DNA from 4 places in the Pseudomonas sp. EA_35y_Pfl2_R5 genome. Region 1 is predicted to be linked to each of the others. Evidence: riboswitches for the same ligand, from Rfam matches in the RefSeq annotation. Region 1 holds a riboswitch; each other region holds the start of a gene.
The links. A riboswitch is a leader RNA that binds a small molecule or an ion and turns the genes downstream of it on or off. The one in region 1 is predicted to bind cobalamin.

Region 1 (7,522 bases):
ATCAGGGCTAAAGGCCTGCTCGCTCATGCCGGCGCTCCAGGGAGAAACAGCGCGGCAGCGGCAACCGGGTCGGATGGCAGATAGAAGTGGATATAGGAGGCGGTCATCCGGCCCTGGCGATAGACCGCCTCACTGGTGCGCTTGTAGTTCGGGCACTCGCCACGGGTCAGCGGTTGCAGCTCACTGCTCAGTGCCGAGTAGTGGAAGCTGTGGCCGCGCAGCAGCCCTTCCGGCAGCTCCGCTTGTTGCAAGGCCATGGCGGTCATGCGCGGTTGCAGAGTCGCCTCGCCATTTAGCAAGCCGAGCATCTGCCCGCTGGCGCCCTGTTTGTCGGTCAGTTTGTCGAGCAAATAGAGCATGCCGCCGCACTCAGCATGGATTGGCTTACCGGCAGCATGGTGCGCACGGATCGCCTCAGCCATGGCCTGGTTGGTTTCAAGTGCAGCCAGGTGCAGCTCCGGGTAGCCGCCAGGCAGGTACAGGCTGTCGATATCGGGCAGTTGCTGATCGCTGAGCGGCGAAAAGAACCTCAACTCAGCGCCCAGTTCGTTCAACAGATCGAGGTTGGCCTGGTAGAGAAAGGCAAAGGCGCTGTCGCGCGCCACGCCAATGCGCACGCCCTTAAGCAAAGGCGCGGGCCTGGCCTGTTCAGGCGCGGCGAAACTGACGGGGGGCGGCAGCCTGGTATCGGCGCTGGCGGCCAGGGCATCGGCGGCGGCGTCCAGGCGTGCATCCAGGTCAGCCAGTTCGCCTGCCTGTACCAGCCCCAGATGACGGCTCGGCAAGCCGACTTCGGCGCTGCGCGGCAAGGCGCCGTACCAGTGAATCGAGGCCGGCAGCGCATCGCGTAGGATCTCGCCATGCCGCACACTGCCGACCCGGTTGCCGAGCACCCCGGAGAATGGCAGATCAGACTGAAAAGTCGCCAGGCCATGGGCCATGGCACCGAAGGTCTGCGCCATGGCAGAGCCGTCGATAACCGCTAGCACTGGTACGGCGAAGTGTCGCGCCAGATCAGCCGCCGACGGCGTGCCATCGAACAGGCCCATCACCCCTTCGATCAGGATCAGATCGGCATCGCCCGCCGCTTGCCACAGCAAGCGACGGCTCTCGGCCTCACCGACCATCCACAGGTCAAGCTGATACACCGGTGCGCCGCTAGCGCGGGCGAGAATCATCGGGTCGAGGAAGTCCGGGCCGCACTTGAACACCCGCACGCGCTTACCCTGGCGCGCGTGCAAACGTGCCAGGGCAGCGGTCACAGTGGTCTTGCCTTGGCCGGAGGCCGGTGCGGCGATCAATAGCGCGGGGCATTGGCGGGCAGCCGAGTGGCTCATTAAAATTCCACTCCCTTCTGCGCCTTAACCCCGGCCTTGAAGGCGTGCTTGACCAAACTCATCTCGGTCACGGTATCCGCTGCCTCGATCATCCCTGGCAGCGCGCCGCGACCAGTTACCACCACATGCTGCAGCAGCGGCCGCGCTTCAATATCGGCGAGCACCGCATCGAGCTCCAGATAACCGTATTTCAGGGCGATATTCAGCTCGTCGAGCACCACCAGGCCAATGGCCGAGTCATTCAGCAGTTGCGCCGCTACCGCCCAGGCTTCGCGCGCCTTATCGATATCGCGTTGGCGATCCTGGGTCTCCCAGGTAAAGCCCTCGCCCATTACGTGATAACTGACTTCATCGGGAAAACGGCGAAAGAAGGCTTCTTCGCCGGTGCTGGCCGCGCCCTTGATAAATTGCACCACGCCAACCTTGAGGCCGTGCCCCAGGGCGCGGGCGACCATGCCGAAGGCGCTGCTGCTCTTGCCCTTGCCATTGCCGCTGTGCACCAGCAGCAGGCCGTATTCGTCCTGGGCTTGGGCAATCTTTTCATCGATCAGGGCTTTCTTGCGGGCCATGCGCGCCTTGTGCCGGGCGTCACGCTCAATCGATTCAGTCATCGCACTGCTCCACCGCCACAGGGCGATCTGGCTGGAAAAAGCATGCGGGGATAGGGAAAGCGCGGGTTCACGCACAGCGCAAACCACACGCCAGCCATCGCCCTCCGCGATGCCGTGGACTGCAACAGGCCGGTCTCCGGGCTTGTGAGCGAACCGTCAAGGCTCTCGACCGCGCCTTCCCATGCATACAGCACAGTGGCACTTGCGGCGATTGACTCACTTACCGTTGCGGGGGCAGCGTCGGAATGACTGGCGTAAACGCACAACGCACCGACTTCCCAGTTTCACCCCCACACGCACAGCGTTGGGGGCACCTGTTACAAGGCGCGAAGGGTAGAGAGTTCGGGTTTGGGCGTCAAACGCCGATTGTTCGGGCCTTCAGATGGAAACCCCTAGGCCGTGTAGGGGTTTCCCCTATATTCCGTTGCCACGGCGAACTCCTATCTTTCCCAGCATTCGAACTCGTGGGAAAGCTCGCCGTGTTGACCTATTGCACTCTCTGGTTGGGAATCGTCATCTGTCTGGCCGGGCTTGGCTTCGGCCTGCCGTGGGTGAGTGGCGTCGGCGCCCTGCTCACGGCAATCGCCGCGCTGTTCCTGCGGCCGCAAACCGTCGCCGTCGCGCCGCCAATCGAGGTTGTCGAGGCGCCGTCGTCACCAGATTGCGAACCTCTGCTGAGCGCCGTTCTGCCGGCCTGGAACCAGAACCTGGGACAGGTCAGGCAATTGCTGACCCTCAACGTCGGCCAGTTGTTCGAGCGCTTCGCCAGCCTTGGCCAGCACCTGGAGCAGACCCTGAGCCGTTCTGACAGCGCAACCGGCAACGCCGGCATGACCGACAGCCTGCGGCAGGCGCAGCGGCGTCTCGACGAAGTCACCACCGCCTTCCACGCCGCCAGCGTGCACAAGAATGAACTGCTCGCCACCATCAGCCACCTCAACAGCTACGCCAGCGAGTTGCAGGCGATGTCCAAACACGTTCAGGACATCGCCAGCCAGACCAACCTGCTGGCGCTCAATGCCGCCATCGAGGCAGCCCGTGCGGGCGAATATGGCCGCGGTTTCTCGGTGGTCGCCGACGAGGTGCGCAAGCTTTCCAGCCTGTCCGCGGAAACCGGTCAGCGCATGGTGGAAAAGGTCGGCGAGATCAACAAGGCGATCCGCTCCACGGTGAGCGCCGCTGAGGAGCTTTCCAGCAGCGAGGAAAGCAACCTGCGCTACCTCGACCAGGTCTCGGGCGACATCATCAAGGGTCTCAGCCACAGCCTCGAAGCACTCGCCGACACCTCCCGCGAACTGCAACAGGACGCCCGCTCCACCCAGAGCACCCTGCAGGAAATCATCGTCAGCCTGCAGTTCCAGGACCGCTCCGATCAGATGCTCGACCATCTTCAGCTCGATCTCGAACGCCTGCAACGCGCCATCGAACAGCAGGACCCGATCATCGCCAAGCCGCAGCAATGGCTTGACGAATTACGCCGCCAATTCACCACCGACGAAGAACGCGGCGTCAAGAAGGCTGGCCGTGCCAGCCAAACCGAAGTCACCTTTTTCTGACGCTTTTCTCTTCGTAAGCCGGAGCCTGTGCCATGGCAAAAACCATTCTGATCGTCGATGACTCCCTCTCCATGCGCCAACTGGTCAAGATGACCCTGACCGGCGCAGGCCACCAGGTTATCGAGGCGGTCGACGGGCGCGACGCCCTGACCAAGCTCAATGGGCAAAAGATCAATCTGATCATCAGCGACGTGAACATGCCCAACCTGGACGGCATCGGCCTGGTCAAGGAGGTCAAAACCCGTAATGAGTACCGCTTCACACCAATCGTGATGCTCACCACTGAGAGCGAACAGGGCAAGAAGGCCGAGGGGCAAGCGGCCGGCGCCAAAGCCTGGATTGTCAAACCCTTCCAGCCGCAGCAGCTACTCGCGGCCGTCGACAAGCTGGCCAGCTGATATGTACCAGCTGACCACTCACGACACGGCCGCCTACAGCCTCAGCGGCAGTCTGACCATCTACGAAGCCCGCGACGCTCACCAGGCGTTGCTGGCGGCTGTCGCCGAACCTGCACCCGGGGTCTGGACGCTCGATATTCAGGCGCTGGAAGAGCTCGACAGCGCTGGCGTGCAATTGCTGCTGGCCCTGGACAAACACCTGCGCCAATACAGCGCCGAGCTGCAGCTGCTGCAGCCCGGTCCCGAGTTGCGTGACCTGCTCGACCTGTTGCGTCTGCAGGTCCTGTACCGCGCCTCCCCCTCAGTCTGACAGGACCACGCGATGCTCAATGGAGAACAATGGAGCCAGCTGCTGCTGGGCTTCATCGAGGAAGCCCGCGACCTGACCAAACAGGCCGAGGAGTACCTGTTACAACTGGATCAGCAACCCGAGGATCAGGAAGCGATCAACGGCTTGTTCCGCGCTATGCACACGCTCAAAGGCTCGGCGGGGCTGTTTTCCCTGACGCCACTGGTGAGCTTCACCCACCACCTGGAAAACCTGTTGATGGCAGTGCGCGACGGCCAGCGCAGCCTGACCCCTGAGCTGATCTCGGTAATGCTGCGCTGCCTGGACGAAATCGCCTCGATGGTCGAGCTGATTGATGCGGACAGCGGTGAGCTGCCGGTCGACACCAGCCACCAGAGCGAGCTGCTCGAAGCGCTCAACGAGCATGGCGGCGGAACCATCGCACCGGCGCTGATCGATATTATCGAAGAAGATTGCAGCAATCGCGGCCGTATCGCGCGCTGCGCCGACTGTAACGCCCCAGGCGTCTGGCATATTTCGTTGCGCTTCGACAACCAGTTATTGCGCAACGGTTTCGACCCTGCGGGCTTTATCCGCTACCTGCAACAGCTGGGAGAGATCCTCAATCTGCAGGTGATCGACGACACCTTGCCAACGCTCGACGAGCTCGATCCAGAGCAGTGCTATTTGGGCTTCGAAATCGACCTGTGCAGCGAGGCAAGCAAGGCGGAAATCGAGGACGTATTCGCCTTTATTCGCGATTTCTGCACCCTGCGTATCCTGCCGCCCAACAGCGCACTCGACGATTACCTGCAACTGATCCACGAGCTGCCAGAGACCGACGCACGAATCGGCAGCATCCTGGTTGCCAGCGGTCTGCTGACCGAACACGAGCTGCAACAAGGGCTGGCGGTACAGGCCGAAGCCAATGAGCTGAAGCCGGCCCTCGGCGCCGTTCTGGTCGAGGAAGGCCTGGTGGCGCCGCAGGCAGTCAATGCGGCACTGGCCAAGCAACAATCCTCACGCGAGCGCAAGGCCCAGGAAAACACCCAGATCCGCGTCGCCGCGCACAAACTCGACGAGTTGATCAACCTGGTCGGCGAGCTGGTGATCAGCGCCGCCGGCGCCCAGCTGCATGCGCAGACCCAGGGCAACAGCCAGTGCATCGAAAGCGCGCAGACGGTCAACCAGCACGTCGAGCAGATTCGCGAAGCGGCGCTGAAGCTGCGCATGATCGAAATCGGCGACACCTTCAACCGCTTCCACCGCGTCGTTCGCGATGTCAGCCAGCAGTTGAACAAGGACATCCGCCTGGAAATACGCGGCGCCGACACTGAGCTGGACAAGTCGGTGATCGACAAGCTAGCCGATCCGCTGACGCACCTAGTGCGTAACGCCATCGACCACGGTATCGAGTCTGCCGAACAGCGCCTGGCCGCAGGCAAGCCTGCCGAAGGCCATCTGCGCCTGAACGCCTTTCACGAGTCGGGGATGATCGTCATCGAAGTTGCCGACGACGGCCACGGCCTGAATACCGAGCGCATCCGCGAAAAGGCCGTTTCCCGCGGGCTGATCGATGCGCAGGCCAACCTGGCCGAACATGACATCCACATGCTGATCTTCGCCGCCGGCTTTTCCACGGCCGAAGCCGTCTCCGACCTGTCCGGCCGCGGCGTCGGCCTGGACGTGGTGCGCAGCGCCATCGACGCCCTGCGCGGCACCATCGAGATCGATTCGCGGCCAGGCATCGGCTGCACCTTCCGCATCCGCCTGCCGCTGACCCTGGCGATCATCGACGGCTTCCTGGTCAACCTCGGCGAGGAATATTTCGTTATTCCGCTGGACCTGGTAACCGAATGCCTCGAGCTCGATCACCATCAGCTCGAAGACTGCAAATACGGCCACCTGAGCCTGCGGGGCAAGCCGCTGCCCTGCGTCGACCTGACCGCGCACTTCGGCCTGCCGACCAGCCGCAGCAAGCGCCGCAACATCGTCGTGGTCAACTTCGGCCGGCACCAGGCCGGGCTGATCGTCGACAGCCTGCACGGCGAGCTGCAAACCGTTATCAAGCCGCTCGGCCTGCTGTTTCAGCACCTGCAGGGCATCAGCGGCTCCACCATCCTGGGCTCCGGGCAAGTGGCCCTGATCCTCGATATCGCCAGCCTGTTCCGCCACCTGCAACAGAACATCGACGGCCAGTCGGCCGAGACCCGTACCCCACACCTGCGTCAAGAGCTCAAGGGCATCTAGGAGAACCACCATGCAATTCATTCGAAACATGAAGATCGGCGTACGCCTAATTGCCGGCTTTACCCTGGTGGTTATCCTGACCATCGCGGTAGGCCTGATCGGCATCCGCAACCTGTCCCACGTCAACGACCTGTCCAACGACATGTATGAACGCGACCTGGTTGGCCTGAATACCATCCAGAATGCCAATTACACCCTGATCATCGCCGGCCGGGCGCTGCGCAGCTCGCTGCTCGCCAGCACCGTTGAAGAACGCGATGCGGCCGCGCAGGCCAGTCGCAAAGCGATGGCGGACACTACAGCCCTGGTCGAGCAGGCAACGGCGAGCTTCACCACCGACGAAGGTCGCGCCGTGATCGGCAAGCTCGCCGAACCCATGCAGCAGTACAACCAGGTGCTTGAGCAGGTACTCAGCATGCACCTCGGCAGCGGTCAGCTCGTCGAACGCACCGCGGTCAGCGACCTGATGCCAGCACTCATGCAACGCGGCAAGGTGGTCGATGACCTGCTCAGCGACGTGGTGGAATACCGCCGCAAAAGCGCCAGCACAGCCAGTGATGAAATCACCAGCATCTACCTCAACTCGCGCACCCAGATGATCGGCCTGGTGGTGATCGCCGCGTTGCTTGGTTTTGCCATCGGCATCTTTGTCACCCGTAGCATCGTTCGTCCGCTCAACCGCGCCGTTGCCGTGGCCGACAGCCTGGCTGCCGGCGACCTCAGCGTACAGGTCGAGGTCGACAGCCGTGATGAAACCGGCAAGCTGCTTGCCTCGATGCAGAACATGACCGAGCGCCTGCGCAGCGTCATGGGGGATGTGCGCAGCGCTGCCGATTCCTTATCGTCGGCCTCCGAAGAAGTCAGCGCCACCTCGCAATCGTTGAGCCAGGCCTCGACCGAACAAGCCGCCAGCGTCGAAGAAACCACCGCATCGGTGGAGCAGATGTCCGCCTCTATCTCGCAGAACACCGAAAGCGCACAGATCACCGACGGCATTGCCGGCAAAGCGGCCAACGACGCCGTCGAAGGCGGCCGCGCCGTACGTGAAATGGTCGTGGCGATGAAGCAGATCGCTGACAAG
Region 2 (7,522 bases), on a different contig from region 1:
AGCATGCCGATGGGAGATGCCGTCGCGCTCGATATGGTTGACCCCGCTGGCGGCGGCATCCAGCAGAAGGTCGACCAGATGATCGGGCAGCAAGTTGACCTCATCGACGTACAACACGCCGCCATTGGCCTTGGCCAGCAACCCGGGAGAAAACTGCGCACGGCCCTCGCCCAGCGCGGCATCCAGATCGAGGGTGCCAACGATACGCTCCTCACTCGCCCCTAGCGGCAGGGTGACAAAGGTGCCGCTGGCGAGCAGATCGGCCAGGCCACGGGCCAGGGTCGATTTGGCCATACCGCGCGGCCCCTCGATCAGCACACCGCCAATCGCCGGATCAATGGCCGCCAGGCACAGCGCCAGTTTCAGGTCATCGGCGGCGACCACGGCAGCGAGGGGGAAGTGGCTATCGGTCATGGTTGCAGTCCATCAAGTTTGCGTAGGGTGGACGACGCTTTTCTCGTCCACCATGACGGTGTTTTGGTGGATGGATAAAGCGCCATCCACCCTACGATTCTTCGCTGTCGATCAGCAGATTTTCCAGCGCTTCGCGGTACTCGCCGGGGTGCTGCCAGAGGCCACGTTGCTGGGCTTCGAGCAGGCGTTCGAGGATATCCTGCAGAGCGCCGGGGTTGTGCTGCTGGATAAAGTCGCGGGTGCTTTTGTCGAGCAGATAGGCATCGGTGAGCAGCGCGTATTGGTGGTCATCAACCAGTTCGCTGGTGGCGTCGAAGGCGAACAGGTAGTCGATGGTCGCCGCCAGCTCGAACGCGCCCTTGTAGCCGTGGCGCTTCATGCCCTCAATCCACTTGGGATTGGCCGCACGGGCGCGCACCACGCGGCTGAGTTCTTCCTTCAGGGTGCGGATGCGCGGCGTGTCCGGCTGGCTGTTATCGCCGTGATAACTCGCCACCTTGGCCCCGCGCAGGGTTTCCACCGCCGCGAGCATGCCCCCCTGGAACTGGTAGTAGTCGTTGGAGTCGAGGATGTCGTGCTCGCGGTTGTCCTGGTTGTGCAGCACCGCCTGCATCTGCTCCAGGCGCTCGGCGAACTGTGCGCGCGCCGGGGTGCCTTCGCTGTGGCTGCCGTAGGCGTAGCCGCCCCAATTCAGGTAGACCTCGGCCAGGTCCTCACGGGTTTGCCACAGGCGTTCTTCGATGGCGTTCTGCACGCCCGCGCCATAGGCCCCCGGCTTGCTGCCGAACACCCGCCAGCCCGCCTGTCTGCGTGCCTCGTGCTCATCCAGGCCGCTGTCCTGCAAGGTCAGAGACTCACGCCAAACCCGCGCCGACAGCGGATTCATCTCTTCCGGCTCATCGAGATCGACCACCGCCTGCACCGCGTCATCGAACAGGCGGATCAGGTTGCTAAAGGCATCGCGGAAGAACCCGGAGACGCGCAGGGTCACGTCCACCCGCGGGCGGCCGAGCTGCGCCAGCGGCAGCACCTCGAAACGTTCGACGCGCTGGCTGCCGGCCTGCCACACCGGGCGCACGCCCATCAGCGCCAGGGCCTGGGCCATGTCATCGCCGCCGGTGCGCATGGTCGCCGTGCCCCACAGCGACAGGCCAAGCTGACGCAGATGATCGCCGTGATCCTGCAGATGTCGCTCCAGCAGGCGATCCGCCGCCTGCACGCCGATACGCCAGGCGGTCGGCGTGGGCAGGTTGCGCACATCGACGCTGTAGAAATTGCGCCCGGTGGGCAGCACATCGAGGCGACCGCGACTCGGCGCGCCACTCGGCCCAGCCGGAACAAAGCGCCCGCTTAGCGCCGCGAGCAGGCCGTGTATCTCAGCCGATCCGCAGGCATCCAGCAGCGGTGCGATCTGCTCATGCAGGCGTTGCAGCACCTGGGTGCTTTCCACACCAACGGATTCGCAGTCAGTAGCCTCAATCAGCTGCAAAGCCAGCAGCTCCAACCGTTCACGGGTATCGCCCGCGCTGCGCCAGCTGTCATCGCTAAGACGCTGCAACAGCGCGGGGCGCGGGCCCTGCCAGGGCGCGGCCATCTCGCAATCGAGGGGATCGAAGTCCAGTTGCAGATCGCGAGCCAGGGCGCGCAGCAGGCTGGCGTTGCCGCCCTGGCCGTCGCCACGGGGAATACGCAACAGCGCCAGCAAGGTGTCGCGGCGCAGGCTGCCGGCAGGGGATTCGCCGAATACATGCAGGCCATCGCGGATCTGCGATTCCTTCAAATCGCACAGGTAGGCATCCAGCTGCGGCAGCCAACTGTTGGGGTCTGCATTCAGTTGCAGGCCCAGTTCGCGGTCGAGGCTGGCCTCGCGCACCTTGAGCAGAATCTCGCCGCGCAGCTCTGCGGCGCGGCGCAGGTCGAGCTGGCTGGCCTCGTAATATTCGTCGGCTAGGCGCTCGAGATCGCGCAGCGGGCCGTAGCTTTCCGCGCGGGTCAGCGGCGGCATCAGGTGATCGATAATCACCGCCTGGGTGCGCCGCTTGGCCTGCGCGCCTTCACCCGGATCGTTGACGATAAAAGGGTAGATATTCGGCAGCGGGCCGAGAATCGCGCTCGGCCAGCATTGCGCGGACAGGCCGACGCTCTTGCCCGGCAGCCATTCCAGATTGCCGTGTTTGCCGACGTGTATGACGGCGTTCGCCGCAAATACCCTACGGATCCAGCAATAAAACGCCAAGTAACCGTGCGGTGGCACCAGATCGGGGTCGTGATACACCGCCGCCGCATCCAGCTGATAACCGCGCGCCGGCTGGATGCCGACGAAGGTCAAACCAAAACGCAGACCGGCAATCATCAGCCGCCCGCTGCGGTACATCGGATCGCTCTGCGGTTCGCCCCAGCGCTCGCGCACCGCCTGCTGGTTGGCGGCGGGCAGGCTGTGGAAGAACGCCAGGTACTCGTCCAGCGCCAGACTCTGGGCGCAAGGCCGCGCGTCGAGGCTGTCCAGATCATTGGTCACGCCACCGAGCAACTGGTGGATCAGCGCGGTGCCACTGTCGGGTAGGCCTTCCACCGGATAGCCCTGCTGTTGCAGCGCACGGAGGATATTTAGCGCCGCCGCCGGGGTATCCAGGCCGACGCCGTTGCCGAGGCGACCATCGCGGGTCGGGTAGTTGGCCAGAATCAGGGCAATACGCTTTTGATCGTTACTTTTTCTCGCCAGTTCTATCCATTTCTTCGCCAGTTCGCCAACGAAATCCATCCCCGGCAGATGGGGCTGGTAACAGACCACATCGCTCTGGCTGCGCTCGCTGCGCCAGGCCAGGCCCTTGAAGCTGATCGGCTGGGTGATCAGCCGGCCATCCAGCTCGGGCAGCACGATATGCATGGCCAGGTCACGCGAACCCAGGCCCTGGGCATTGGCTTGCCATTGTTCGTGGTTATCCAGCGCGCAAATGGCTTGCAGCACCGGGATATCGCGGCGAAAGGGTCGTGCACTCGGCGCTTCCGGGTTGGACAGGGCAAAGGCCGTGGTGTTGATGATCAGCGCCGTATCGGTCGCGTCCAGCCAGTCTTCAACCTGGGCCAAACAGGCGGCCTCCTTGAGGCTGGCCACGGCAATCGGCAGCGGATTAAGGCCCTGGGCCTGCAGGCGCTGGCAGAACTGATCAATAAAGCCGGTATTCGCCGCCTGCACCTGGGTGCGGTAGAACAGCAGCGCTGCCACCGGCGCATCAGCCTGCCAACTGGCTTGCCAATCGGCCAGACTTGGATTGGCCAACTGCGGGTGATACAGGCCCACGCGCGGCAGCGGCTGCGGTTCTACCCAGGCATAGTCGCGCTGCAGCCACTGGCTGGCGATGCAGTTAAACAGTTGCAGCGCATTGCCCGCACCGCCCTGACGCAGAAACTGCCAGAGCCTGTGGGCGCTCTCGCTGTCGACATTGCTTAGGCCCATCAGCTCGGGATCGGGACTGTCGTCGCCCGGCACCATAATCACCCACGCGCCGCGCCCGGCCAGCTCAACCAGGCGCTCGATGCCGTAGCGCCAATAGCTGACGCCGCCGTGCACGGAGATCAGGATGACCTTGGCGTGCTGCAGCACCTGCTCGACGTAGAGATCCACCGAGGCGTGATTGCTCAGCTGCGCCGGGCTGGCCAGGCGCAGGCTGGGGTAATCCGCAGGCAACTGCCGCGCGACTTCGGCCAGCAACGACAGGTGCGAATCGCCGGTACAGAGAATCACCAGCTCGGCCGGGGTCTGGCCGAGGTCGGCAATGCTGTCGAGCGGCAGCTGGCTGCCGGGCTGGGTGCGCAGCAGGTGCATGCGAGCTTAGCCTGCCAGCGCGGCGTTTAGCTCGGCTTCGATGGCGGCTTGATCCAGGGTCTGGCCAATCACCACCAGGCGGGTGATGCGCGGCTCATCGGCCTGCCAGGCGCGGTCGAAGTGTTTGTCGAAACGCTGACCAACACCCTGCAACAGCAGGCGCATCGGCTTGCCGGGAATCGCCGCGAAGCCCTTGATGCGCAGAATGCCGTGTTTGCTGACCGCCTCCTTCAGCGCTTGCAGCAGACGGGCTTCCTCGGCTTCAGGTAGTTCCACGTGGAACGAGGCGAACTCGTCGTGATCGTGGTCTTCATGGCCTTCCAGATCATGGTGGGTCTTGCGCCCGTCGATATGCAGCTCGGTCTCGCAGTTCAGGCCCAGCAGCACGTCCAGCGGCAGCTCGCCGCCATGGGCTTCGATGATTTTCACCGCCGGCGGCAGCTCTTCCGCCACTTCCGCACGCACCGCAGCCAGAGCGGCGGCGTCGAGCAGGTCGGCCTTGTTGAGAATCACCAGGTCGGCACTGGCCAGCTGGTCGGCGAACAGCTCATGCAGCGGCGATTCGTGATCCAGATTGGGGTCGAGCTTGCGCTGCGCGTCGACCTGCTCGGGGAATGCGGCGAAGGTGCCGGCGGCCACGGCCGGGCTGTCGACCACGGTGATCACCGCATCGACAGTGCAGGCGTTGCGGATTTCCGGCCAGTTAAAGGCTTGTACCAGCGGCTTGGGCAGGGCCAGGCCGGAGGTTTCAATCAGGATATGGTCCAGCTCGCCGCGGCGCGCCACCAGCTCGCGCATCACCGGGAAGAACTCTTCCTGCACGGTGCAGCACAGGCAGCCGTTGGCCAGCTCGAAGATACGGCCGTTGGCTTCTTCTTCGCTGCAACCGATGGAGCACTGCTTGAGGATTTCGCCGTCGATGCCCAGCTCGCCAAACTCGTTGACGATCACCGCGATACGCCGTCCCTCCGCATGGGTCAGCAGATGACGCAACAGGGTGGTTTTGCCGGCGCCGAGAAAGCCGGTAACGATGGTGACGGGGAGTTTGGCGAGGGTTTGCATGGCGAGTCCTGCATGGCGTCGAAAGAAAGACGAGCAGGCAGGCGGCACAGACATGACAGCCACGGGGCGTCAGCCAACACCACCGGATCACCCCGCCCGGTTGTCGAAAGCGTGACGAGGCAGGTCTCCTGGCTCACGGTCTGCGCCTTGCGCGACCCTTCACCTTCCCGCCATACGGCAGTGGTGTATTGAAGGGCTTTGGACCGTTCACAGTTGCGGGGGCAGCCAAGGCATCAACCTTGTTCCCTCTTAGCTTCATGGGCATGCCCATGAAGAACCTCGAACGCGACAAGGCTACGCAGGCCATGGCGGCCGGTCAATCGCGGTTGACCGGTGCCGGCCGCCATGTTGAGCTACGCCGCCGCACACACCGAGCGCCGCAGATGATCCCCAGCCACACCCCTCGCCGCCCCGCTGCCGCCGTTCAGGTGGTCGCTGGGCTGGGCTGCCGCAGCGGTTGCGGTGTGGAGGACTTACTCAGCCTGCTGCTGCACAGCCTGCAGACGCATGGCCTGACTGTGGATAACCTGGCCGGACTGGCCAGCATCGCGCATAAACAAAGCGAGCCGGGCCTGCTGGCATTGGCCGAACGCCTCGGTCTGCAGCTGAGCTGCTTTAGTACAGCCGAACTGCAGCCCTATCAGCACCTCGGTCAAGGCTCGCCACACACCCTGGCCGCCACCGGCAGCCCGGCGGTCGCCGAACCCTGCGCCCTGGCCCTGGCCGAACACCTGGGCGGCCAACCGGCGCGTCTGCTCGGCGAGAAAACCCGCAACGCCAGCGCCACCTGCGCCCTGGCGTCGATTGCACCCAAGGATGTGTCATGACCGTCTACTTTATCGGCGCCGGCCCCGGCGACCCCGAGCTGATCACCGTCAAAGGCCAGCGCCTGCTGCGCAGCTGCCCGGTGATTCTCTATGCCGGCTCGCTGGTGCCTGCAGCGGTGCTCGAAGGCCACAGCGCCGAGCAGGTGATCAACACCGCCGAGCTGCACCTGGATGAAATCATCGAGCTGATCCGCCAGGCCGATGGCAAAGGCCAGGATGTGGCCCGCGTGCATTCCGGCGACCCGTCTCTGTATGGCGCGATTGGCGAGCAGATCCGCCATCTGCGCCGGCTGGGCATTGCCTTCGAGATCATCCCTGGGGTGACTGCCACTGCGGCCTGCGCCGCCCTGCTGGAAAGCGAACTGACCCTGCCCGAGGTGTCGCAGACGCTGATTCTCACGCGCTACGCGAGCAAGTCGAACATGCCCGAGGGCGAGGCGCTGGCCGACCTGGCACGCCACGGTGCGACCATGGCCATCCACCTGGGCGTGGTGCATCTGAGCAAGATCGTTACTGAGCTGCTGCCGCATTACGGCGCGGATTGCCCGATTGCCGTGGTGCATCGCGCCAGTTGGCCGGATCAGGATTGGGTCAGCGGCACCCTCGCCACCATCGAAGAACAGGTGCGCGCCAAGGGCTTTCGCCGCACCGCGCTGATCCTCGTCGGCCGCGTGCTGCACGCCGAACAGTTCGCCGACTCTGCGCTATACAACGCCGAGCATCATCATCTGTTCAGATCAGCGGGCGACTAATAGCCTGCTAGAGGTGAATCTCAGCAGCCTTGATGCCGAGTAGGCGTAGCTCTTCGATCAGGCCATTAAGGTCGGCGAAGGACTCCACCTGCTCCTGGTCATCGACCAGAAAGAAGCTGGTGCCCGCGCCTTTCTTCAACAGCACGATCCACTCCCGGGTATTGGCCGGATTGGCGATGATATGGGTATCGAAGAGCACACCCTGCGCCTGCTTGCTCTGTATATCTTCACGCCGCATTAGCTGGCTCCTGCTTACTCAACCGTTACGCTCTTGGCCAGATTGCGCGGCTGATCGACGTCGGTGCCCTTGAGCACGGCGACGTAGTAGGACAGCAGCTGCAGTGGGATGGTGTAGAGGATCGGCGCCAGGGCGTCGTGGATATGCGGCATGTTCACCACGTGGGTGCCCTCGCCATTGCTCATGCCGGCCTGCTCGTCGGCAAACACCACCAGCTCGCCACCACGGGCGCGCACTTCCTGCAGGTTGGATTTGAGCTTTTCCAGCAGCTCGTTATTCGGCGCCACGGTGACCACAGGCATATCGCTGTCCACCAGCGCCAACGGACCGTGCTTAAGCTCGCCGGCCGGGTAGGCTTCGGCGTGGATATAGGAGATTTCCTTGAGTTTTAGTGCGCCTTCCA
Region 3 (7,522 bases), on a different contig from region 1:
CCCAGGTCACGCTTTTGACAATGCGTGGCTCGTTGGCCACGGTGCCGATAAAACCCTGTTCAAGCGCGTGGAAGGGCGTGACCCAGAAGGTTTCAATGCCGTTGCTGTCTTCGGCCATGACCTGAACCTTGTAGTCACGGGTATTGGCGGGCGGTTTGGCGGCCTGTGCCAGGAACTCGGTCAGGCCTGCCTGGGCCTGGCGCACGGCAGCTGAGACGGCCGGGTTTTGCCGGTCAGAGGTGACCACTTCATTGGTGTCGCGCGCGCTGGCGTGGAATGTAGCCAGGCCCAGTGCGAGCAGAGGAGCGATAAGGAAGGGGCGCATGCTGATTCCTTTCGTTAGTAGCTTGCCTGCTGTTCTGTGGCTTGCAGTTCTAAGTCCGGGCATTGGGCGGTTTCATCGATCATTTGCCGCTTGCCCCAGTTTTCCAGGCGGGTGTACCAAGGTAGATCGCTGTCATCCAGTCGCTCCTTGGCCTCTTCACTGCCGTTGTTGGCGGCCAGTTCCAGCCACAGTTGCTGCTGGTCGCGATTGACCGGTACGCCAGTGCCGGTGCTGTAGGCCTCGCTGAGGCTGAATTGCGCGGGGGCATGGTTGCTTTGCGCGGCTTTGCAGATCCAGTAAAGCGCTTTGCTGTCGTCGCTGCTGAAGTGTATGGCGCGCTCATCGCCGCTGGCGGCAAACTCCACACCGCTGTCGCGGCTCCAGTACAGCTCACCCAGCAGGTATTGGCTTTGTATATCGCCCTGGTCGGCCGCTTGTTCAAACCAATGCATGGCTTGGTAGCGCTCATCCTGATCACCGGGGTTGTCCAGATAATCGATGCCCAGTTCAACCTGAGCCTGGGTAAAACCCTGCTCGGCTGCCTGGTTCAGCCAGCGTTTGCGCTCGGAGTCGTCACCCGGCAGAAGTTTGTCGCGGTAGAGCATGGCAATTTCAAATGCCGCGCGGCTGACCCCTTGCTCGGCGGCTTTGGCGTACCAGCGTTCACTCTCGGGATAATCCTGCTGGGTGTAGAACTGGTAGCCCATATTGAACTGGGCACAGGCATCCCCGTTATTAGCCCGCTGCAGGTGATCCAGAATGTTGTCATCGTCGGACTGATCAATCGTCACTGGGCAGTGCTTGATCGCCGCCTGACTGGTGAGCGTGCAGAGCAGCAGGGCGCTGGCGAGCAGCGTGGCGGTAAGGGCGTGGGTGCGTAGCATGTCGATCATCCTTGATGGGTTAACCCGAGCCTGATGCGTCCGGGGCTGATAAACAGTGACGGTTACCTTAGTGACTCATCGTTAAACAAGACAAGTTATGCCTGCCCAGGCTGTCGATTAATCGTCTTTTTGCAGGACTGCCGAGTGCAGTGGTTCCGGCCTATATCTGTGGATAACTACGCGGCGTATACACCCACTCGCCACCCTCGGCGCGGGGGAAGCGGCAGGTTTGGCTGGAGCCGATGATTACCAGGGTGCGCATATCGACCATCTCTGGCGTCAGCTCGCCGAGGGTAAGGCTGCGCAGGGTTTCGCCGGGGCGGCCGATATCGCGGCCTAGCACCACCAGAGTATCTGGCGTGCGTTGCTGGCGGACGATGTCCAGCGCAGAGCCGAGCTGCCAGGGGCGGGCTTTGGAGATGGGGTTGTAGAAGGCCATCACCAGGTCGGCGGCGGCGGCGTGCTCTAGGCGTTTTTCGATAATGGCCCAGGGCTTGAGGTTGTCCGAGAGGGAGATCAGGCAGAAGTCGTGGCCCAGCGGCGCGCCGGCTTTGGCTGCGGTGGCCAGGGCGGCGGAAACGCCGGGGAATACCTGTAGATCGACGCGCTGCCATTCGGCGTCGGTCGATGCGTGCAGGGCTTCCAGCACGGCGGCGGCCATGGCGAACACGCCGGGGTCGCCGGAGGACACCACCACCACACGGCGACCGCTGGCGGCCAATGCAAAGGCATGGCGGGCGCGCTGCATTTCTTCGCGGTTGTCGGTGCAGTGGCGCACCTGCTCCGGGCGCAGCGGGCCGGTCATCTTGATATAGGTTTCGTAGCCGAGCAGGTCCTGCGCTTCGTCCAGCGCCTGGCGTGCGGCGGGCACCATAAACTCGGCGGCGCCGGGGCCGAGGCCTATCACCGTCAGACGGCCGCGGGGTCGGCCGAGTTGGCTGGCGTCGATGGGCGCCGCGGCCAGCAGCAGACGCAGGTTGGCGTGCTGGCTATGCAGCGGCGGCAGTTGCGTGGCGTCATCGATAAAGCGCAGCGGCAGTTCGAGCTGTGCGGCGGCGCTGTGCAGGTCGGCGTTGGCCATCAGTTCTGGCGCGGCCAGCAGGCAGGCCAGGCTCTGCGCGGCCAGGTTGCTGGTTTGCAGCGCCTGTTGCAGTTCGCTGAGTAAATCGGCGCTGGCGCGTTCGATCCACACGGCCACCTGTTGCGGGTGGATCAGCAGTTCGTCGGCATTGGCCGCGCGGTTGAGCGGGCTGATATGGATCACCCGGTTGGCCTGGTTATCCACCGGCAGTTTGGCCTGGGCCAGCCAGGGTGCGTCGCCCTCGATCCTCACCGCCTGGCCGCCGAGCAGGTCGCTGACAAAGCTTTTGCCTTGTTCCAGATCGGCCAGTACATAGCCGGCTGGTGGCTCCAGCAGGCAGGTGCCAAAGCGCAGTTCGCCGCTGGTGGTGATCGCCGCGCTGGTCTGCAAATGCGCGGCAATTTCCCGCGCCATGCGGTTGACCCCACCGAGGCCGCCGAGCAGCGGCACCACGGCGCTGCCATCTTCGGCCACGGCCAGCACCGGTGGCTCGTGGTCTTTCTCGCCGAGCACGGCGGCCAGGCTACGAATCACGATGCCGACGGCGCACAACACAATCAGCGGCGTACCGGCGCGATAGAGCGTGCGCAGGGTGTCGCCGAAGTCGTCATAAAGCCGATCGACATCCGCCACTCGACCGCTCAGGCCGTGGATTTGCGCCTGTGAATAAAGCGCCTGGATGCGCCGAGCGCAGGGCAGGGCGGAGGGGCCGAGGATAATGATGGCGGGAGCAGCGGTCATAAGGTGTTCCGTGGTTGGCGTAGGAGCGGCCTTGGCCGCGATCAATGGGTAGGGTGGATGACGCTTTTTTCATCCACCATCTCGGCGTTGGTGGATGGGTGAAGCGTCATCCACCCTATGGGTCGTTAAGCCCCGGTTAACCGCGCCATTTCTCGCCGGGGATCACGATCATCGAGAAGTACGGCGAGGACATCGGCTCCACTTCATCCAGCGGCACGATGCGCTGGTTGCCCATGGTCGCGCGCTCGACGTAGTGGGCGCGCTGGTCGATGCCCAGCTCTTGCAGCACACGGCGAACTTTCTCGAAATTGCGCCCCAACTTTATGATCACCGCGGCTTCGGCGCTGTGCAGGCGCTGCTTGAGTTCGTCTTCGGGCAACACGCCGGAGAGCACGCTCAAAGATTGATTGCGGTACACCAGTGGGGTGCCGAGCACCGAGGCGCAGCCGAGCATGGAGCAAACGCCGGGCACCACTTCCACCTCGTACTGGCCGGCCAGACGGTCGTGCAGGTACATATAGGAGCCGTAGAAAAACGGGTCGCCTTCGCAGATCACCGCTACATCCTGACCGGCGTCGAGCCGCGCGGCGATCTGCACCGCGCAGGTGTCGTAGAAGTCGCTGATCACATCTTCATAGCTCAGCGGCGCGGCGAGTTTTTCCGTGGTCACCGGGTAGACCAGCGGCAAGCGCTGCTGGGTGTCGGTCAGGTGCTGCTCGATAATGCCGAAGGCGTTACCGCCCTGGCCCTTGTTGGCTTTGGCCTTGGCCACAAAGTAGCCGACCACAGCGGCCGATTGCAGCAGGCGCAAGGCCTTGAGGGTAACCAGCTCGGGGTCGCCGGGACCGACGCCGAGGCCGAGCAGGCGGCCTTTTTGTGTGCTCATCACTCCACCTCCGTGGCCAGGGCGTTGACCGCCGCCACCGCCATGGCGCTGCCGCCACGCCGACCACGGACGATTACATAAGGCACGCCACGGCTGTCGGCGGCGAGGGCGTCTTTGGATTCGGCTGCGCCGATAAAGCCCACTGGCATGCCGATAATCAGCGCCGGTTTTGGCGCGCCGGCGTCGAGCATTTCCAGCAGATAGAACAGCGCGGTGGGCGCGTTGCCGATCACCACCACGCTGTCTTCCAGGTGCTCGCGCCAATGTTCCAATGCGACTGCCGAACGGGTATTGCCCAGTTCGCGGGCCTGCTCGATCACGCCGTCGTTATGCAGGGTGCAGATCACCGGGTTATTCGCGGCCAGGCGCGGGCGGGTGATGCCTTCGGCGACCATCCGCGCATCGCAGAGAATCGCCGCACCCTTGGCCAGGGCCGCGCGGCCAGCGGCACCTGCGCCGGGGGAGAAGCGCAGGTCCTGCACCACATCGACCATGCCGCAGGCGTGGATGATACGCACGGCGAGCTTTTCCAGATCGGCCGGGATCGCTGACAGGTCAGCCTCGGCGCGGATGGTGGCGAAGGACTGACGGTAGATTTCCTGGCCGTCGCGGATGTACTCAAGCATCGCTGTTTCCTGTTGCGCAGTGGGCGGCGAACCAGTCGCCGGCCTCGTCGATAGTCATGGCGCTGGCCTGCAGCTGACCGAAACCGGCCGCCTCGGGCGTGCGTTGATAGAGTTGGTAGTGGCCAGCGCTGCTGGCCAGCAAGGTAAAGGGCGCGGTATGGGCGGCGGCGCAGGAGCGCGGGCAGGCGCTTAGATGCACCTGCGGCCGTGCGCTGCTGGTGCGCAGGCGCTTGGCGAGCTGCAGGGCATCGGCCTTGCTGTCGCTCAGGCCTTTGCTGCATGCGGCTGAGCCGGTACAGGCGATCAGATTGCTTAACGGCTCCTGCGCATCGGTGAGCAGGCCGAGTTCGGCCAGTGCGTGCAGCAGTTTGTCTGCCGATGGCTTGGGGATATTCGGTAGCAACAGGCCCTGCCAGGGCGTCAGGCGCAGGCTGGTATCGCCACAGTGCTCAGCCAGCTCGGCCAGGGTTTTGAGTTGTGCGGCGTCGATCCGCCCCAGCCGCGAGGCGGCGGCGACCATGTACAGGCCGGCCTGCTGCTGTGGATAAATGCCCATCGGCGCGCGTGGGCTGACTGGTTTGCGTTGCCAATCAGCCGGGGCCGCTTGCACGGTAAAGGGCAGGCGCGTTTGCAGCTGTTGCAGCAGTTGGTGGGCGGGAATCACGCTTAGCAGCTGGCGCATCCGGCTGTGTTCGTTGCCAGCCAGATCGAGGAACAGCCTGAGCAGCTGTTCTACCAACGGCACGGCCTGCTCAACGTTGACCATGCCCAGCGGCGGATCACTGGGGCAACCCGCCAGGCCAAACGTCAATCGGGCCGGCGATCCGGGCAGGGCGCTAAGCCAGATATCGTGGGGGTGTTCGAGCATCGCCAGGGCTTCGCCGCCGTCCAGCTGCAAGGCGAACTTGGCCGACAGCCCATGCAGCGCCGGGGTGGTTTGCAGCAGGGCGAGCAGCGCGGCGGCCAGTGGGCGGGTGTCGAGCAGGGCGTGCGGGTCGAGGCCGGCGGCGGGGCTGAGCAGCAGGTTGCGCACATCGTCGGCGGCCGGGTTGCTTGGGCCCAGGCCGGCGGCCAGCAGGCGCTCGATCAGCTCGGCCTGCTGGCCAGCCAATACGCCACGAATCTGCAGATTGCTGCGGTTGGTCAGCTCCAGCAAACCGTTGGCGCAGCGCTCGGCCGCCTCGGCGATGGCGCGTGCCTGTTGGCTGTTAAGCACGCCGCCGGCCAGTTTGACCCGGCAGATGCCGCCGTCCAGCGCCGGAACGATACGCAGCAGGCCGGGACACGCGCTAGGACGTGGGTCGGGCAGGTCGGCGGAGGTTGGACGGTCGCGCAAAAAGGGTCACCAGCAACAAAGACGCGGCGACCGAACCAGCGAAATCCGCCCACAGGGGATTTCATGGCATCGGTACACCCCGCCCGATGTTGGCACTCGCGACTAGCGTCGTCGGCAGGTCTCCTGGCTGACAGGTCATCATCTGCCGCGGCCTTCCCGGTTACCCAGTGGCGCAGTTGCGGCAGACTCGCTGTTTACAGTTGCGGGGGCAGCCACGGTTTAACCGTGTTCCCTCTTAGGCCCTATGCACAATGGCGGCGGGCACCGACGAAGGCGCTATTATGCCCGCTTTGTTTGACGCGCAGACACCCTTGCTCGTCGGGCGGGCGCAGAGGAGTGGGTATGACGGCCTGGTTAACCCTGGTGGGCATTGGTGAAGACGGTTACGCCGGTCTGGGTGAGGCGGCGCGTCGGGCGCTGGGCGAGGCGCAGTGGATTGTCGGCAGCCCACGACAGCTGGCGCTGTTGCCCAGCGATCTGCCAGGGCAGCACGAGCTGTGGCCGAGCCCATTCAGCCTGGAACCCGTACTGGCGCGGCGCGGTACGCCGCTGTGTGTGCTGGCCAGTGGTGATCCGCTGTTCTACGGGGTTGGTGCGAGCCTGGCGCGGCAGCTGCCAGCGGAAGAGTTGCGGGTGTTTTCCGCACCGTCTTCGGTGTCCCTGGCCGCCGCCCGTATGGGCTGGCCGTTGCAGGAGGTGACGGTGCTGTCGCTGGTGGCGCGGCCGTTGGCGGCGCTGCAGGCGCAGATTTTCCCCGGTGCGCGGCTGCTGCTGTTGAGCAATGACGGTGATAGCCCGGCGGCGGTGGCCGAGTTGCTGCGCGCGCGTGGTTTTGGCCTCAGCCGGTTGACCGTGCTGGAGCATTTGGGCGGCGCCAGTGAGCGGCGCATCGACGGCTTGGCCAGTGACTGGTCGCTGCCACGGGTGGCTGACCTTAATCTGCTGGCGGTCGACTGCGTTGCAGATGCCGACGCGCGCTTGCTGCCGCTCACGCCGGGTTTGTCGGACGACACCTATCAGCACGACGGCCAGCTGACCAAGCGCGACGTGCGCGCCATCACCCTGGCGCGCCTGGCGCCGCAACCCGGCGAGCTGCTTTGGGATGTCGGAGCGGGTTGCGGTTCCATCGGTATCGAATGGATGCGCACACACTCCAGCTGCCGGGCGCTTGCGGTCGAGGCCGATGCCGGCCGTCAGGCGCATATCCAACACAACCGCGATGCCCTCGGCGTGCCCGGCCTGCAATTGGTCGCCGGCCGTGCGCCCGAGGCCTTGGCCGGCTTGGCCGCGCCAGATGCGATCTTTATCGGCGGTGGGGTGACCATCCCCGGCGTGTTGGAGCAGTGCTGGGCCAGCCTTAAGCCGGGCGGTCGGCTGGTGGCCAATGCCGTCACTCTGCAAAGCGAAGCGGCGTTGGTGGCCTGGCGCGAGCAGGTGGGCGGCGAGTTGATCCGTATCAGCGTGGCCCAGGCGCAGCCGCTGGGCGGTTTCGACACCTGGCGCAGCGCCTTGCCGATCACCCTGCTGGAGGTGTGCAAGCCGTGAGCCCGCGAATTCTGCTATTGGGCGGCACTACCGAGGCGCTGCGCCTGGCGCGGCGTTTAAGCCCTGAAGCGATCTACAGTCTGGCCGGGTTGGGCCGG
Region 4 (7,522 bases), on a different contig from region 1:
GGGTAGCGGCAGCAGGTCATGCAACTGGTGGGCATTACCCTGGCTCCAGCACAGGTGATCGGAGATCCACGCCGGCTGCACGCGCGCGGCGAGGTGTTTGAGCTGGCGCAGGTAGTCGCGATCCAGCTCATGCGGGCCGCCAATCGACAGCGACACGCCATGCATCACCAGCGGGTATTGCTCGCCGATGGCATCGAGAAAGTAGAGGGCCTTGCCGCCCGCTACCAGATAATTTTCCGAGACGATCTCGAACCAGTCGATCGCCGGCTGCTGCTCGAGAATGGCTTGGTAATAGGTGCTGCGCAGGCCCAGGCCAAAGCCCAGATTGCCGCGTTGAGCATTCATTGCTGGCTCCTTGCAGGGTGATGCGGGGCAACCGCACGCGGCTGCCCCGGCTCACTTACTCGCCGACAGTACCGCCAGCAGCATCGCACTCGGCCTGAGTCATGGCCTTGAAGCCGTGGCCCTTGCAGACAGCCTGACCTTTGCAGCTGTTTTCGGCGGTCTTGCAGTCATTCTGGCCTTTGCAGGACGTCACGCCGTAGCAGTGCACCTTGGCTTCTTCAGCTGCGACGACAGTGCCGGACATGCCGGCGAACATGGCAGCAGCGGCGAAGGCAATGGCGGCACCAGTAGCAGCGGTGGATTTCATGGTCATGTGCGTATCCTCGGGTGATCTGGGTTGGCCGGACGAAAAGGGGTTTGTGTGCCGGCATTTAACTAGAGCGACGAGACGAACAGGCGTTACAGCCGCGCTGAAAAAAACTTTAGTCGTTCAGCGCCGACGCAGCAAAAGCACGAAGAACACCCCACCAATTGCCGCCGTGGCGATGCCGATTGGCAGGTCCTGCGGCGCCAGCAGGGTGCGCGCGGCGACATCCACCCAGACTAGAAACAGCGCGCCGAGCAGCGCACTGACCGGCAGCAGGCGACGGTGTTCGGCGCCCACCAGAAAGCGCGCGATATGCGGCAGGATCAGTCCGACAAACCCGATGGCACCGCTTAGCGACACCAGCACCCCGGTCAGCAGCGACGCGCAGACAAACACCAGCAGGCGCACCCGACGCGGTTCCAGGCCCAGGCTGACCGCGCTGTGTTCACCGGCCATCAGCGCATTCAACGCCCGCGCCAGACCGAGCAACAGCAGCAGGGCCAGCATCAAGCACAGCGCCGGCAACCAAAGCAGTTCCCAACGCGCCAGACCAAGGCCGCCGAGCATCCAGAAGATCACCGAACTGGCGGCATGGTGATCGCCGAGAAACAGCAGCAGGTTGCTCGCCGCCATCATCACAAACGACACCGCCACCCCGGCCAGCAACAGGCGGTCGCTCTCCAGCCGACCACCGCGACTGGCAATCGCCAGCACCAGCAGCATGCTCACCAGTGCACCGACAAAGGCCGCCAGCGGCAGGCTAAGCAGGCCGACAAATTCACCCAGATACAGCACCACAATCACCGCACCCAGCGCCGCGCCGGAGCTGACCCCGAGCAGATGCGGATCGGCCAGCGGGTTGCGCGTGACCGCCTGCAGCGCCGTGCCGACCAGCGCCAGCCCGGCACCGACCAGCGCACCGAGCACCACCCGTGGCGCGCGGATCAGCCAGACGATGCTGTCCTGGGCGCTGCTCACCGCCTGCGCCGGCTGCAGGTCAAACAGACGCTGGCCGAGGATATCCAGCACCCGCGCCAGTGGCACCGGCGCGGCGCCAAAACCCAGCGAGGCGGCGCAGGAAATCGCTAAGGCCGATGCCAATAGCACCAGTAGCAGGCGATAGGCGTGCGGGCTGCGAATCATCGCGCAAACGCCTGCGGGTGCAGCGCGGCGGCCAGCGTTTCAATCGCTTGCGCGTTATCCAGGCTCGGCGTTACCGCCAGATAGGGCAGCACCACAAAGCGCTGCTCACGGATCGCCGTCAGCCCCTGCAAGGCCGGGTGGTGCAATAGGAAATCGCGTTTCTGCGCCGCACTGCGCTCGCCGTAATCGACGATCAGAATCACCTCGGGGTCGCTGCTGATCACAGCTTCCCAGCCAACACGCACCCAACTCGCAGCCAGCACATCCATGACATTGCGCCCGCCAGCGGCTTCGATCAGCGCCTGTGGCATGGCCAGGCGGCCGGCGGTAAAGGGGCTTTCCTCGCCGCTGTCGTAGAGAAACACCCGTGGCGCCGGGCCGCTGTCGGCCAGGCGCTCACGCACCGCCGCCACCCGTTGCTGCATGCTCTGCACCAGTGCCTCGGCGCGCGGCTGCACGGCGAAGATGCGGCCGAGGTTATGCAGATCGTTGTAGACATCCTCCAGGCTGGCCACCCGGCGTGGCATGACGTGGGCGCAGGACTCGCTCAGCTCGTACACCGGGATGCCGAAACGCGCGAGGTTCGCCGGGGTGACTTCACCACCGACGCGCATGCCGTAGTTCCAGCCGGCAAAGAAGAAATCCGCCTCGGCGTTGAGCAGGTTTTCCAACGACGGGTGCCGCGCGGCCAGCTCGGGCAAATCGGCCAGCTGCGCCATCAGCTCGGGGTTTGGGGTTTTCCAGGCGCTGATGCCGCTGTAGCCGACCATCCGCGATTTCAGCCCGAGGGCTAGGAGCATGGCGGTCAGGTTGATGTCCTGACTGACTGCGCGTTGTGGCGGCTGCGCGATGGTCAGTTGGCGGTCGCAGCTGGTGACGGTAACCGCCTGGGCGGACAGGGCCGCGCCCAGCAGCGGCAGGCACAGGGCGTAACGCAGAAAACGCTTCATGGATTGATCCAGGTAATACGCGGGTGCCCCGCGAAAGGATGACGGTCGACCAGCGCCTGCACGCCATACACTTCGGCCAGCAACGCTTCAGTCAGCACTTCGGCGGGTGTGCCGCTGGCCACCACGCGGCCGTGGTCGAGCACATACAGGCGGTCGCAGAAGGCTGCCGCCAGGTTGAGGTCGTGAAAGCTGGCCAGGGTCGCCAGGCCGAGGGCTTTGATCAGCCGCAACAGCTCCAGCTGATAGCGCGGGTCGAGGTGGTTGGTCGGCTCGTCGAGGATCAGCAGCGTCGGTTGCTGCACCAGCGCGCGAGCCAGCAGCACGCGCTGCTTCTCGCCGCCGGAGAGATGGGCGAACGCCTGGCGCTTGTGCTCAGTCAAACCCACCCGCGCCAGAGCCTGCTCGACCAGAACAAGATCGGCCTGATCATCACCATCGAACAGGCCCTTGTGCGGCGTGCGCCCCATGGCGGCTACTTCGGCCACGGTGAGGCCGAAGTCCTGGGGAAACTCCTGCAGCACCACTGCCACCCGCTGCGCGCACCAGCGCGGCGAACGGCTCCACAGCGCTTCGCCGTCCAGCTCGACACGGCCCTGATCAGGCCGCTGAAAGCGGTAGGCGCAGCGCAGCAGGCTGGTCTTGCCGCTGCCGTTGGGACCGAGCAGACCGACCAGCTGACCATCGCCCACCGCCAGCTCGATGCCATCGAGCAAGGCCTGCTCGCCGCTGGGCGACCAGGCCAGCTCGCTGATCTGCAAGCGCGGCATCAGAAACGGTAATCGGCAGTGACGAACAACGAACGCGGCGCGCCCAGGTACCACTGCTGGCCATCGCTGCTGCCGGTGGTGGCGTACTGGCGGTCGAACAGGTTGTTCAGCTCCAGGCCCAGGCGCACGTCCGCCTGCACCTGCCAGCCGATATTGGCATCGACCACGGTGTAGCTCGGCAGCGTCACGCTGTTCGCTGTGTCGGCATAGCGCGCATCGACATAACGCGCGCCAATACCGGCCTGCACCTGCTCACTAAGCGCCTTGCTCAGCCACAGGTTGGCGGTGCGCCGTGGCACGTTGGTCGGCCGATTGCCGCTTCGGTCACCACCGGCCTCGCGGAAGTCGTCGTACTCGGCACGCACCCACGCGGCGTTGGCCGACACTTGCCAACCCTGCCCCAGCGCCAGTTCCAGAGTGGCTTCCAGACCGTCGGATGACTGCTGACCGATCTGCTCGGTCGGCGCGGTCGGGGTGGCACGGCTGAGCAGCTTCTCCTTGACGATATGGTAAGCAGCCAGCGTCCATTCGCCCTGGCCATTCCAGAACGCCTGCTTGAGGCCGATCTCGGTTTGCTTGGCCTCGCTCAGGTCGAACTGCTGCTGCGTCGGATTAAGCGTCAGCAGGTTGCTCACGCCCTCGGTGCTGGTGGCGTACTGGCCATACAGCGACAGCTCGGGCGTAACCTCGAAGACCAATCCGGCGCGCCAATTATCGCCCGTCAGGCTGCGGTCGGCGCTACTGTCGGTCAGCAGGTTGTCGCGCTGGATATGCACCTGATCGCGGCGCACACCGCTGACCAGCGACAGGCGGTCGGTCAGCTGGGTGCGGTTCTCGGCGAACAGCGAGAACTGCCGCGCCAGGTTGCGCTCGCGCGGGCCATAACCCAGCGGATCGGTGCTCTGATACTGGCCGCCACCGCTGCCGGCAAGCGGCACCGTGTCAGTGAAGCTGCTGGAAAAATCGTGCTGACGGGCGAAGTGGATGCGGTTGTAATCCACGCCCACCACGGTGCGACTATCCAGGCCGAACAGGGCGTGTTCCAGGGTGAAGGTCTGGCGATCGCCGACCTGCTCCTGGGTGTGCTTGATCTCGTAGAAGTCGCTGCGCTTGACCTGATCGCCCGGCTGCCAGCGGTAGGACTCGGCATTGCGCCAGTAGCGCTGGGTCTTGATGTAGTAGAGCTGGTTACTGGCGGTCAGGGCGTCATTGATCCGCCAGTCGCTGACCAGTCGGGTGATCTGGTCGTTGTAGCGAACCTCGGCGTTATCGACGTTGTAATTGCGCTCGCGCAGGCTCTCGCGATACTTGCCCGCGACCAGCGGCGTGCCCAGGTAGCGCTGCGGGTCCTGATCGCCCTGATCATGGGACAGGGTGAAACTCAGCGCATCGCTGGCATCCCAACGCAGGGCAGCGCTGAGCGCCCGGCTCTGCGACTCGCCGTCATCGACCCAGCCATTGCTGGCCTGTTGATTGAGGTTGAGCCGGTAGCTCAGCGTATCGGTCAGCGAGCCGCCGCTGTCCAGCGCGGCCTGGCGGCGGTCGTCGCTACCGTAGCCGAGGCGCAGCTGGTTGCTGATGGCGCCGCTGAACGGCTTTTTCGGCACCACGTTGATCACCGCGCCCGTCGCGCCTTCACCGTAGAGCACCGAGGCCGGGCCGCGCAGCACGTCAATGCGCTCCACCGACCAAGTGTCGACCGGGAAGGTCACGGTGCCGGCCCCGACATACTGACGGGTGCCGTCGTACAGCTGCATGATCGCGCTGTGCCCGGTAAAGCCGCGCGCCGACAGCGCGGTGCCGCCATTGCCGGGGCTGCCGATGCTGCTGATGCCGGGGGTGCGGGTGACCGCGTCTTGCACGCTGAGGTTGTTGCGCCCACGCACCTGTGCGCCGCTTAGGCTGCTGGTGCTAGCCGGGGTTTGCAGGGCCGTCAGGCCCAGGCGCGAACCGCTGCTGGTGGGCGTATGCAGATCGCTTTCACCCTCCGCAGCAACCTTGGCCTGCACGGTCGTGGCCGGCAGATTGACCGGAGATTCGCCCGCCACAGCCGTACCGGCCAGGAACAGGGTAAGGGAAACAGAGAGTTGAGACAGGGGATAGCGCGCCATGATGCTTCCATCGCAAAGGGAAAAGGCACGGCAATCCCGATGGAAACGCGCAACAGCAAAACACGGGCGCACAGGCACCCACGATCGGCGTCAACGCCCGCCCACCGCGGGTTGCCAAACAGTTGGGAGTTGCCGCTGCATCACTGGCAGCGTGCAACATCCCTAAGAACCTGTTCAGGTTCTTAGAATCAGGCCGGTCTCCGGGCTTGCGAGGGTCATGACGTCATCGCCTTCCCATGCAGAAACTGCACAGTGGCATCGTGATGACGTCGCTCGCTTACCGTTGCGGGGGCAGCGTCGGACTAACCCAAAAAGGGCGCACCGACTTCCCGTTTAACCTCACGCACGGCGGCGTGAGACACCTGAAACGGCGCGGATATGACCATCCGCGCCGACACAAGTCAAGGCGTGAACTCGACAAGGCCACCCGCTCAAGGGCGAGGTTTTACATCTGTGGGAGGCGCTTTAGCGGCGGTTTCTGATGAGGCGTAGGGTGGACAACGCGAAGCTTGTCCACCATTCGTGGCGCAGTGACTCAGCCCTGATCAATCCGCAGCTCAGGCACGGCGCGCCCGGCCACCAGGCGCTCATCGACCAGACGGATTAGCTCGGCCTCATCACGCACGCGAAACCACTCGCCGGCCGGGTAGAGACTGGCCGTCGGGCCCAGATCGCAGGGAAACTGACACTGCGTGCGGGTGATATGCACCCCGCCCTCGCACTCCAGCTTGCCCGCAGCCTTGAGCCGCTGGCGCAAGGCCTTCCACAGCTCCAGCGCACCACGCCGGGTGCAGCGCGGGCCGTTGCACAGCAGCAGGCGTTGCGCGTGCGGCGGAATCTGCGACCAGGCGTGATGTCCCGGCACGGCGGCCACACCGACACAGGGCAGGTGCAGTTCAGGGCGCTCGATCAACGCGCAGGCGGCCTCCACCGGCAAGCCGTCGGCCTGGCCAATCGCACTGGCGACAAACAGTTGCTCCGGCTCGGCCTGCTGGCACAGTTCGCTGCGCAGCCAATCGAGGTGCGGGCTGCTGCTCTGCGGCTCCAGGTCGATCACCAGTAGCGGCCGCTCAGCCTCGGCCACGCGCTGCCAGAGCGGCGCATAGCCTGCGCTGGTGTCGACGATATCGGCCAGCGCTGCTTCACCACGCAGCTCAACCAACCGGCGACGCAGCAGCTCGGCAAACGAGCCCTCGGTCAGCTCCGGGCCGACAAACAAAATGCGGGCGTAGGGTGAAACGGGCGTGGTCATGGCGGCCTCCAAAGCGGGGCGGCAGTCTAGCAGGGGATGTTTTGCATTTGGCACGTAGGGTGGATGAAGCGTCATCCACCCTACCCTATAACTGCAGCGCCTCGACAAGATCTTCCAGGCAGGCAAACTCGCGCTCCACACTCGGCAAATCAGGCCGACGCAGCAGCAAAACCGGCACGCTCAGCTCCCGCGCCACCTGCAGTTTCGGCTCGGTGGACTGGCTGCCGCTGTTCTTGCTGACCAACACATCGCTGCCCAACAGAGCGAACAGTGCGCGCTCGCCGTGCAGATCAAACGGCCCGCGAGCGCCGATAATTGTCGCCCGCGGCACGGCCTCCTGGGCCGTTAGGCAACGCACCGTCCAGTGTTGATGAGGGGGGATTTCATGCAGATGCTCCAGCGGTTCGCGGCCTAGGGTAAACAGCGGACGACGAAAGTCTTGCAGCGCAGCCACCAGTTCGTTCCAGTCACCCACTTCGCGCCAGTCATCTCCGGCGCCAGCCTGCCAGCCGGGGCGGCGCAGCGCCCAGCAGGCAACTCCGCTCAGCTCGGCGGCGCGGGCGGCATTGGTGCTGATCTGTGCGGCATAGGGGTGGGTCAGATCGAGCAGCAGTTCGACGCCCTGTTCGCGGATAAACGTCGCCAGC

Region 2: another riboswitch for cobalamin. It lies ahead of cobW (cobalamin biosynthesis protein CobW); the one in region 1 lies ahead of cobO (cob(I)yrinic acid a,c-diamide adenosyltransferase).
Region 3: another riboswitch for cobalamin. It lies ahead of cobG (precorrin-3B synthase); the one in region 1 lies ahead of cobO (cob(I)yrinic acid a,c-diamide adenosyltransferase).
Region 4: another riboswitch for cobalamin. It lies ahead of AACX99_RS02580 (TonB-dependent receptor); the one in region 1 lies ahead of cobO (cob(I)yrinic acid a,c-diamide adenosyltransferase).

What each region holds. Positions count from the first base shown of each region.
Region 1 is NZ_CAXAOW010000003.1:77,617-85,138, reverse strand. It holds gene bluB (5,6-dimethylbenzimidazole synthase) at 1-27, opposite strand, end outside; gene AACX99_RS07610 (cobyrinate a,c-diamide synthase) at 24-1,337, opposite strand; gene cobO (cob(I)yrinic acid a,c-diamide adenosyltransferase) at 1,337-1,948, opposite strand; cobalamin riboswitch at 2,059-2,281, opposite strand; gene AACX99_RS07600 (methyl-accepting chemotaxis protein) at 2,779-3,504, shown strand; gene AACX99_RS07595 (response regulator) at 3,537-3,902, shown strand; gene AACX99_RS07590 (STAS domain-containing protein) at 3,904-4,212, shown strand; gene AACX99_RS07585 (chemotaxis protein CheA) at 4,225-6,441, shown strand; gene AACX99_RS07580 (methyl-accepting chemotaxis protein) at 6,452-7,522, shown strand, end outside.
Region 2 is NZ_CAXAOW010000001.1:587,042-594,563, forward strand. It holds gene AACX99_RS02650 (ATP-binding protein) at 1-414, opposite strand, end outside; gene cobN (cobaltochelatase subunit CobN) at 506-4,240, opposite strand; gene cobW (cobalamin biosynthesis protein CobW) at 4,247-5,302, opposite strand; cobalamin riboswitch at 5,403-5,599, opposite strand; gene AACX99_RS02665 (cobalamin biosynthesis protein) at 5,572-6,129, shown strand; gene cobM (precorrin-4 C(11)-methyltransferase) at 6,126-6,881, shown strand; gene AACX99_RS02675 (hypothetical protein) at 6,889-7,119, opposite strand; gene glmS (glutamine--fructose-6-phosphate transaminase (isomerizing)) at 7,134-7,522, opposite strand, start outside.
Region 3 is NZ_CAXAOW010000001.1:574,782-582,303, reverse strand. It holds gene AACX99_RS02625 (YegJ family protein) at 1-325, opposite strand, end outside; gene AACX99_RS02620 (tetratricopeptide repeat protein) at 340-1,209, opposite strand; gene cobJ (precorrin-3B C(17)-methyltransferase) at 1,370-3,031, opposite strand; gene AACX99_RS02610 (precorrin-2 C(20)-methyltransferase) at 3,168-3,920, opposite strand; gene AACX99_RS02605 (precorrin-8X methylmutase) at 3,917-4,543, opposite strand; gene cobG (precorrin-3B synthase) at 4,536-5,879, opposite strand; cobalamin riboswitch at 5,976-6,163, opposite strand; gene cbiE (precorrin-6y C5,15-methyltransferase (decarboxylating) subunit CbiE) at 6,222-7,424, shown strand; gene AACX99_RS02590 (cobalt-precorrin-6A reductase) at 7,421-7,522, shown strand, end outside.
Region 4 is NZ_CAXAOW010000001.1:567,204-574,725, forward strand. It holds gene bufB (MNIO family bufferin maturase) at 1-345, opposite strand, end outside; gene bufA2 (BufA2 family periplasmic bufferin-type metallophore) at 401-658, opposite strand; gene AACX99_RS02565 (FecCD family ABC transporter permease) at 776-1,795, opposite strand; gene AACX99_RS02570 (ABC transporter substrate-binding protein) at 1,792-2,745, opposite strand; gene AACX99_RS02575 (ABC transporter ATP-binding protein) at 2,742-3,512, opposite strand; gene AACX99_RS02580 (TonB-dependent receptor) at 3,512-5,623, opposite strand; cobalamin riboswitch at 5,798-6,004, opposite strand; gene AACX99_RS02585 ((2Fe-2S) ferredoxin domain-containing protein) at 6,159-6,875, opposite strand; gene AACX99_RS02590 (cobalt-precorrin-6A reductase) at 6,961-7,522, opposite strand, start outside.